Regions from separate parts of the Pseudoalteromonas sp. SG43-5 genome, predicted to be linked through region 1. Evidence: predicted binding sites of a transcription regulator. Region 1 holds the regulator's gene; the other holds the start of a gene.
The links. Region 1 encodes FliA, which starts transcription of late flagellar genes. Its sites were predicted from a motif close to CTAAAGNTNNNNNNNNNNNNGCCGATA; they were not measured.

Region 1 (4,436 bases):
TGCATCGATGTTTTCACAATCGGGTATTGATACTACTGTTAACTATCAAGAACCTGATATGGGGCAGCGTACTAAAAATATGTTTGCTCCTGAAGCTGCTGCGCCAGTTCGTCCACAAACTCAAGCGGATAGCTTAGGTTTTGATGATTTAGACCGCGACTTTGATGATTTAGATAGCCCAGTAACCACTCGCCAACAAGCACCTAATAATGAAAGCGAAGAAATGACAACAATGCGTGAAGAAATGAACGCAATTCGTCAATTACTTGAGCACCAAGTATCAGGCTTGATGCAGCAAGATATGGCGCGTCGCGATCCAACACGCGCTTGTATGGTTGACCGTTTAGTCGGTATGGGTATCGATAAAGAAGTAGCACAGCAAATGGCATGTTTTGTACCTGATGATGTGTCTCGTAAGCAAGGTTGGAAAGCATTGTTAACTATGGTCGAAGATCAAATGCAAACAACCAATAATGAAATACTTCGCCAAGGTGGTGTATATGCGTTAGTGGGTCCAACAGGTGTGGGTAAAACAACGACTGTTGCTAAGCTTGCAGCTCTAGGCGCACAAAAATATGGTGCCGATAAAGTGGCGTTAATAACCACTGATACATACAGAATTGGTGCTTATGAACAACTTGCAACATATGGTCGTATTATTGGTTGTGGTGTTAAGCAAGTTAAAGATGCTAATGAATTAGCTGAAGTTTTATATCATTTACGAAATAAACGTCTAGTATTAATTGACACAGCAGGTATGAGCCAGCGAGATTTACGTTTAACTGAGCAATTAAACACATTAATGCGTAACCAACGTGTAGATATTCGCAGCTACTTAGTACTTAGCGCGACAGCACAGATTAATGTATTGCAAGAAACTGTACGCCACTTTAAAAAAGTACAGTTAAGTGGCTGTATTTTCACTAAGTTAGACGAATCATTAAGTTTGGGCGAGATTATTAGTATTGCGATTCAAAATCGCCTTCCAATAGGGTATCTTACTAATGGTCAACGAGTACCAGAGGATATTCGTGTTGCAAATGCTGAGAAACTAGTTAAAAAGGCTGAGCAATTATATTTAAAAAGAACAAAAGCACAACATTCAAGGCACCAAGCAGTGGCGTCAAGCACAGTAGGGATGTATGATTAACACAGTATTAGATCAAGCAAGCGGCCTGCGCAAAATGAGTCAAAACAATAACAACGGCGTAAAAGTTATCGCTGTAACCGGTGGTAAAGGTGGAGTAGGGAAAACAAATGTTTCTCTAAATACAGCTATTGCACTTGGGCAGCAAGGTAATCGAGTATTAGTGCTGGATGCTGACTTGGGTTTAGCAAACTGTGATGTGATGCTTGGTTTACGTGTAGAGCGTAACTTGTCACATGTCTTGTCTGGTGAATGTGAGCTTGATGAAATTTTAGTTGAAGGCCCTGCAGGAATTAAAATTGTACCCGCTACATCGGGTTCGCAAAGTATGGTTGAATTATCACCATCTGAGCATGCTGGGCTAATTCGTGCGTTTAGCGAATTGAATACCGAATTTGATATTTTAATTGTAGATACAGCTGCTGGTATTTCAGACATGGTACTGAGCTTCTCGCGTGCAGCGCAAGATGTAATGGTTGTTGTATGCGATGAGCCGACATCAATCACCGACGCTTACGCACTTATTAAAGTATTAAGTCGTGAGCACGGCGTTTATAAATTTAAAATTGTTGCCAATATGGTGCGCAGTATGCGTGAAGGCACTGAATTGTTTGCAAAGCTATCTAAAGTTACCGACCGCTTTTTAGATGTATCAATGGAGCTAGTAGCAACGGTTCCTTATGATGAAAATATGCGCAAAGCAACACGTCGTCAAAAAGTAATAGTAGAGCTCTTTCCAAATTCGCCAGCCGCTCTTGCGTTTAAAACGCTGGCAACAAAAGCAGTTAAATGGCCAATACCCAACCAACCATCTGGGCATTTAGAGTTTTTCATTGAGAAACTAGTAAACGGTTAATTATGACAACACTGGTGAATAGAGCTATGGGATATCAATCAACACAAAATTTAAATGTGATTGTTGAGAAGCATGCATCACTTGTTAAAAAAGTGGCATGTCATCTAATTGCTCGATTACCACCTAGCGTTCAACTTGATGATTTAATTCAATCAGGAATGATAGGTTTAATAGAAGCTTCGAAAAACTTTGATGCAACAAAAGGCGCAAGCTTTGAAACTTTTGCAGGTATTCGTATTCGCGGTGCTATGCTTGATGAAATGCGCCGTGGTGATTGGGCTCCTCGTTCAGTTCACCGTAAAAACAGGCAAGTTGCAGAAGCAATTACTGAGCTCGAAAGTAGTCTGAACCGCGAACCAACGGACATAGAAGTTGCTGAAAAACTTGAAATTTCGCTCAATGAGTACCATCATATTTTAAATGATGCGAATACGAGTAAAATATTAGGCATTGAAGACCTTGGTGTAGATGAGGATGTTATTACTCCTGTAGGCCAAGATTTAGCACAAGATAAACCTTTTAATAATGTTAAAAATGATAGGTTTAATGAGTCTTTGCTAAGTGCAATTAAGTCATTACCAGAGCGTGATGCAATGGTGCTTTCTTTGTACTACAACGATGAAATGAATTTAAAAGAAATAGGACATATACTCGATGTAAGTGAATCGCGTGTAAGTCAGATACATGGTCAGGCGATGATTAAGCTTAAAGCTAAAATCAATGACTGGATAAATTAGTAGTAAGTAAACAAAGGTTAATACCTCACTGGGGGATGTTTTGGATAAAAACATGAAAATTCTTGTAGTTGATGATTTTTCAACGATGAGACGCATTATAAAAAACCTGTTACGTGACTTAGGTTTCACTAACGTTCAAGAAGCTGATGATGGGTCTACAGCTTTGCCTATGTTGCAAAATCAAGTGTTTGATTTTGTAGTTACGGATTGGAATATGCCTGGAATGCAGGGTATTGATCTTTTAAGAGCAATACGTGCAGACGATAAGTTAAAACATATCCCTGTATTAATGGTAACGGCAGAGGCTAAAAAAGAACAAATAATAGCTGCAGCGCAAGCTGGTGTTAATGGTTATATTGTTAAGCCATTTACGGCTGGAACATTAAAAACTAAATTAGAAAAAGTATTTGAACGCTTAGGCTAATGATGGGGGAGAGGCTTATGCCAGCACCAGCTGCGCCTCAAATAACGTTAGAACAAGCTCGTCAGCTCGTTGTTTTTTTAGAAAATGATGAGCAAGACAAAGCAAATCAGTTGATTTTAGAGGCTGCATCTAAAGAGCAGTCTGAATTATTTGCTGAAGTTGGAAAGTTGACTCGTCAACTGCACGAAGCCCTTAAAAGTTTTGAGCTTGATACTCGCTTAACTGATATAACGACAGATGCGATTCCAGATGCTAAAAAGCGGCTTAATTATGTTATAGAAATGACAGAAAATGCGGCTAATAAAACAATGGATGCAGTGGAAGCGAGTCTTCCTATAGCCCAACAGTTAGCGGACGAAATATCTCATATCAAACCGACATGGGATCGTTTAATGAGCCGCGAGATTGAGCTTGGTGAGTTTAAGCAACTTTGCCATAGCATCGATAAGTTTATGAACAACTCTCATCATAAGACTGATGAGCTTCAAAACTTAATGACAAATGTACTAATGGCTCAAGACTATCAAGACTTAACAGGTCAAGTTATTCGCCGTGTTATCGAACTTGTTAGGGAAGTAGAAGAAAGTTTACTTCATCTTTTAACTGCGTTTGCTGAACAAGACGACACTAACAGCACCGCGAATAAAGTAGAACAACAAAAAATAAAAGAACCAGTTGCCACACAAACTTTAGCAGGTCCTGAAGGCCCTATTATTGATAAAGAATCGCGTAATGATGTTGTATCTGATCAAGATGAAGTTGATGATCTTTTATCAAGTTTGGGCTTCTAAGAGGAGAGTAACTGCATGTTTGAAGTCGATGAAGATATTTTACAAGACTTTCTTGTAGAGGCTGGAGAAATCCTAGAGCTTTTATCTGAACAGTTAGTTGAGCTGGAAAATAATCCAGAAGATACCGAGTTACTAAACGCTATATTTAGAGGTTTTCACACTGTAAAAGGTGGTGCAGGCTTTTTAGCTATGACAGAACTTGTTGATGCTTGTCACGGTGCTGAAAACGTATTTGATTTACTACGTCAAGGCGTGCGAACAGTCAACTCAGAGTTAATGGATGTTATTTTACAAGCACTAGACACCATTAATGAGATGTTTGCGACTATCCAAAACAGAGACAAGCCTGAACCTGCAGATCCTGAATTACTTCATACTCTTCATATCTTAGGTCTACCTCCAACAGAAGCCGAAGCCACTGAAGCCTCTTCACAAACAGAGGTTGAACAACCTCATAATGAAGTGGTGGATACACCGGTAG
Region 2 (4,436 bases), on a different contig from region 1:
GTATTCAATGTTCGTTTATTAAAGGATAAGAATACTGGCAAACGTCGTGGCTTTGGTTTTGTTGAAATGGCGCAAGCTGATGCAGACAATGCAATTGCTAACTTGAACGATAGCGAGTTCCAACAACGTACTTTAAAGGTACGTGAAGCAAAACAAAAACAAGAAGATGATTCTAATGCTCTACGTACTGAGACGGATCAGTCAGTGTAACTAGCTTTACCGCTAGCTTATTGCTAAACACATCAGCCGTTGCATAATATTGCAGCGGCTTTTTTATGTCTGTTTGTTTATCCACACATAAGTTAAGTTGGTTAAGTAGGAAGTTGACTCTATTTGCTATCGCTACACCTGAATCAAGTAATTTTACATTCCCTTCAAAATACTGACTAATCGGCTCTGCTAATATCGGAAAGTGCGTACACCCTAGTACAAGTACATCTATTGTTTTATCTATATGTAGTTCATCAAGTACTTGATACAACTTATTTGTATCTAAAGAGCCTGTAAAAAAGCATTCCTCAGCTAACGTTACTAATTCAACACTGCTATACAGATTAACGATCACATTACGTGCATGTTCAGCAATTAATGTTTTTGTGTATGAACTGGCGACCGTTGCCGGTGTGGCTAACAAGCCAATATGATTTGAGCGTGTTAATTCTGCCGCAGGCTTTATTGCTGGCACAACACCTACAATAGGAATATCCGTAATTTGGCGAACAGCGCTGAGTGCAGATGTAGAAGCTGTATTACACGCTATTACAATTAAATCGACGTTAAGCGTGTTGGCTTTGATGAAATGAATAAGTGAACATAATCGGTTAATTATAGTTTGTTGGGATTGAGCACCATAAGGTAGTAATGCATTATCCATAAAATAGCTGTACTGAGCATTGGGGATACTTTGCTTGATATGTTCAAGTACAGTAGTTCCACCAATGCCTGAATCAAAGACCATTATATGCGCTGACAAACTACCGTTCCTACTTTACTTTAAGATCGGCAGTTTGCCATGAGGTTTTTATAAAAGAAAGTAGTTTAACTTTGCGTGGCTTCTAAATCAGTAAGCCTGTCGGCTGCTGAATTTAACTGATTAAGGTTTTCGAACATAGACTTTGTATAATCTACTAACTTATCTATTTGTTCCTGATCTTGATTTAACCATTGGAGAATGCCAGCTAGCTGATTTTGTAATCCAAGCTCACCCGCTTTTTCAAAAGCATTTTTAAGGTCGTCATTAAAAGAAGCTAACCCCTCTGCTACTTGTTTTTCTGGTGCTGGTTTATATTCTTCATAGCTTTTAACTGTTGCTATTGTTTTTGTTTGGCGTAAATCCATAGAAAAAGCCACCAGCTGTTCGCTGTCTAAACTCAGCTCTTGCGCTTGTTCAAATGCTTCATCTAAATCACCACCAAAAAAGGTTTTACTTAAATCTTGTAAGTCTTCCATCATCGCATTAATAGCTTCTTGCTCTTGCTCGTTTAAGTCACCATTTACCGACATCGAAAATGATACCTGTCGAGATTGCGATGATGAGCTTGCAAACGACTCACTATTACTATTTTGCTGATAGCCACTTGCCGATTGAGATTCAAATGCATCAGCAAAGCTAATACTTACCTCATCGCCTTCTGCTGTAGTAAATTTATACTCTGCATTACTCGTCATACTGACGTATTGGGCCTGGCTTATATTTACGCTGGCAGGTTGTGGGTTAAATAACGACTCTTCAAACTTATCCAGCCCATTGTAAATTCCCTCTTTGGACTTATTAATGCCCTCTTCCATGTCATCATTAAATACGCCTGTACCTTTGAGTTCATCAACAGCGTCATCAATCCCTATTTGGACTCCTTTGCGCGCATCGCCTAGCATATCTTTGAGCTTTTCGTCATCAGCGCCGTTAGCTTTTGCTTTATTTACAGCACTACTTACAAAATCGAGTACGTTTTTTACTATTTCATCAAAATCAAATAGTGGTTTATCTGCTTTTTTTTCTGCGATAGGTAATCCAAGCTGCTCAGCCATTTTATCGCCAAGCACCTTTGCGGCCAACTCTCGGCCTCGTTGTTGATAGCTATCTTGAGGAGACGTAATTGTAGGTTGCTGTATATCAGCTTTATTATTGAATTTATTGATGTTGTTGTTTGGCGTAAAGCCATAATTACCTATTTTCATGATTCGTCTCCTAAGCGTGCGTAGTTTATTATCGGCTATAACAACAAAAACTAAAGTACAATGTTCAATAAAACAGCATAAATGCTAGCCAAAACTAGACAAATACGCAGCGCTCCCTACAATAGCGCCGATAAACAGATCTTAGATAAGGTAGTAGCGTTAATGGCAGTTATTAAAATAGATACCACACAGTACCAAGCGCAGTTAAGTGAAAAAGAGCAGCGAATTAGTACGCAGTTTCAACGTTTTGGTGTGGAGCAATTAGAAGTATTTAGCTCAGAGCCAACTAACTACCGCCAACGTGCTGAATTTAGAGTATGGCACGACGGTGATGATCTGTTTCACATTATGTTTGATCAACAAACAAAAGAAAAAATCCGTGTTGATACATTTGACCCAGCAGCGCCTCTAGTAGGTGAAATAATGCAGGTGATGATTGAAAATCTTAAGCCTTGTGAAATATTACGCCGTAAGTTATTTCAAATCGATTACCTATCAACGCTAAGCGGTGAAATTTTAGTAAGCTTGCTTTATCACAAACCACTGGATGATGAATGGTTAAGTGAAATTAAAGCACTGAAAGAAAAGCTTAGCAGTAAATACAAAATTGACTTTATAGGTCGTGCTCGCAAACAAAAAGAAGTACTAGGTGATGACTTTGTAACTGAACGTTTAACAGTTAATGGGCAAGAGCTTATTTATCAACAAGTAGAAAATAGCTTTACTCAGCCTAATGCAAAAGTAAATATTAATATGCTGGAGTGGGCACAAGATTTATGTAAACCACTTAAAAATGATTTACTAGAATTGTATTGTGGTAACGGTAACTTTTCAATTGCATTAGCGGGCTGTTTTAATAAAGTATTAGCGACGGAAATATCAAAATCATCTGTTCACTCTGCTCAATACAACATTGCTAAAAACAACGTAGAGAACTTAGATATTATTCGTATGTCTAGTGAAGAGTTTACTCAAGCAATGAATGGCGAGCGTACTTTCTCTCGTTTAGATGGTATTGATTTAAAAAGCTATGACTGCCAAACCATATTAGTTGATCCACCACGCGCGGGCATGGATGAATTAACGTGTGACTTAGTGGCTAACTACGAAAGTATAATTTATATATCCTGTAATCCTGAAACTCTTGAGCGTGACCTTGATCACTTAACACGTACGCATAACGTTAAGCGCTTTGCTATATTTGATCAGTTCCCTTATACGCATCACATTGAGTCGGGCGTTTTCTTACAGCGCAAATAAATACGTTCAGTAAACGTTACCCATAAAAAAAGCTCCTTAAGGAGCTTTTTTTTGTTTTAGCTAAACTTACTTGTTAGCTAAGTAATTTATTAATTTGCTAATGTCTTCAGGTTTAGTAATACCCGACTCACGACCTAGGTTTAATTTGTACTTACCATTTACAATAAAGGTAGGTACGCCACGTAGTGCGCCTTTTTCTTTAAAGTAGTCTTGGTCGCGTTTCATTTTAGAGCTCAGCGTACGTACCGAGAAGCTTTTAAACAGCTTATCAAACTTATCACCATCAACGCCCTGCGCTACAAATATATCTTTTACATCTGCAAGCTCATTAAATTTAGCGCGCTTTGTATGGATATGATTAAAGATTGCAGAAATAATCTGATCTTTTTGTGGAAGCACTTCAGCTGTCGCCAGTGCTTGGCTCATCATCTGTTGGTTTTCTGGGTCACGTACACCTACAAAATCAACATGGCTCTTTTTAAATTTAACGTTTTTATCAAGCTTAGGCTTAAACTCACCAATTAGTGCTTCCATGTTATTACATGCAGGGCAGTAAAATGAGAAGAACTCTTTAACCTCTGGCTTTTTAGTTGCACGCTCAGAAACTACGTCGTAATGCACGCCTTCTTCATACGTTGCTGCAAAGCTTGTTGCTGCCATAGGAAGTAATATTGCAAGCAAACCTGCTTTAACTAATTTAATCATTATTATGCTCCGAAATTTATAGTGCTAATAAAAACGCTACTAACTCATCAAGTTCTTTTTGATTTTTGATGGTGTTGAGGTTTATTTTATATTTATCGTTAACAATAAAAGTAGGTACACCTGTAAGTGCGCCTAATTTTGAATATTTATTCTGTTTGTTTTGCATTGCTTGCTCAGCTGAAATAACAGGCATGCTTGCAATCTCTTGATCAAATGTTGCGCTATCAATACCATTTACTTCAAGTAATTTTTTAACGTCTTTCATTTCAGTTAATGGTGCACGTTGAACATGG

Region 2: H5161_RS18940 (DUF5610 domain-containing protein) is a predicted target of FliA. The motif match lies at 2,208-2,234, and genes of this name have one in related genera.

Annotation. Positions count from the first base shown of each region.
Region 1 is NZ_JACJFA010000013.1:95,077-99,512, reverse strand. Features, by position in the region: gene flhF (flagellar biosynthesis protein FlhF) at 1-1,150, shown strand, start outside; gene H5161_RS13945 (MinD/ParA family protein) at 1,143-2,003, shown strand; gene H5161_RS13940 (RNA polymerase sigma factor FliA) at 2,030-2,740, shown strand; gene cheY (chemotaxis response regulator CheY) at 2,781-3,164, shown strand; gene H5161_RS13930 (protein phosphatase CheZ) at 3,182-3,955, shown strand; gene H5161_RS13925 (chemotaxis protein CheA) at 3,971-4,436, shown strand, end outside.
Region 2 is NZ_JACJFA010000030.1:732-5,167, forward strand. Features, by position in the region: gene H5161_RS18930 (RNA-binding protein) at 1-210, shown strand, start outside; gene murI (glutamate racemase) at 173-973, opposite strand; gene H5161_RS18940 (DUF5610 domain-containing protein) at 1,039-2,178, opposite strand; gene trmA (tRNA (uridine(54)-C5)-methyltransferase TrmA) at 2,341-3,438, shown strand; gene H5161_RS18950 (thiol:disulfide interchange protein DsbA/DsbL) at 3,505-4,143, opposite strand; gene H5161_RS18955 (thiol:disulfide interchange protein DsbA/DsbL) at 4,160-4,436, opposite strand, start outside.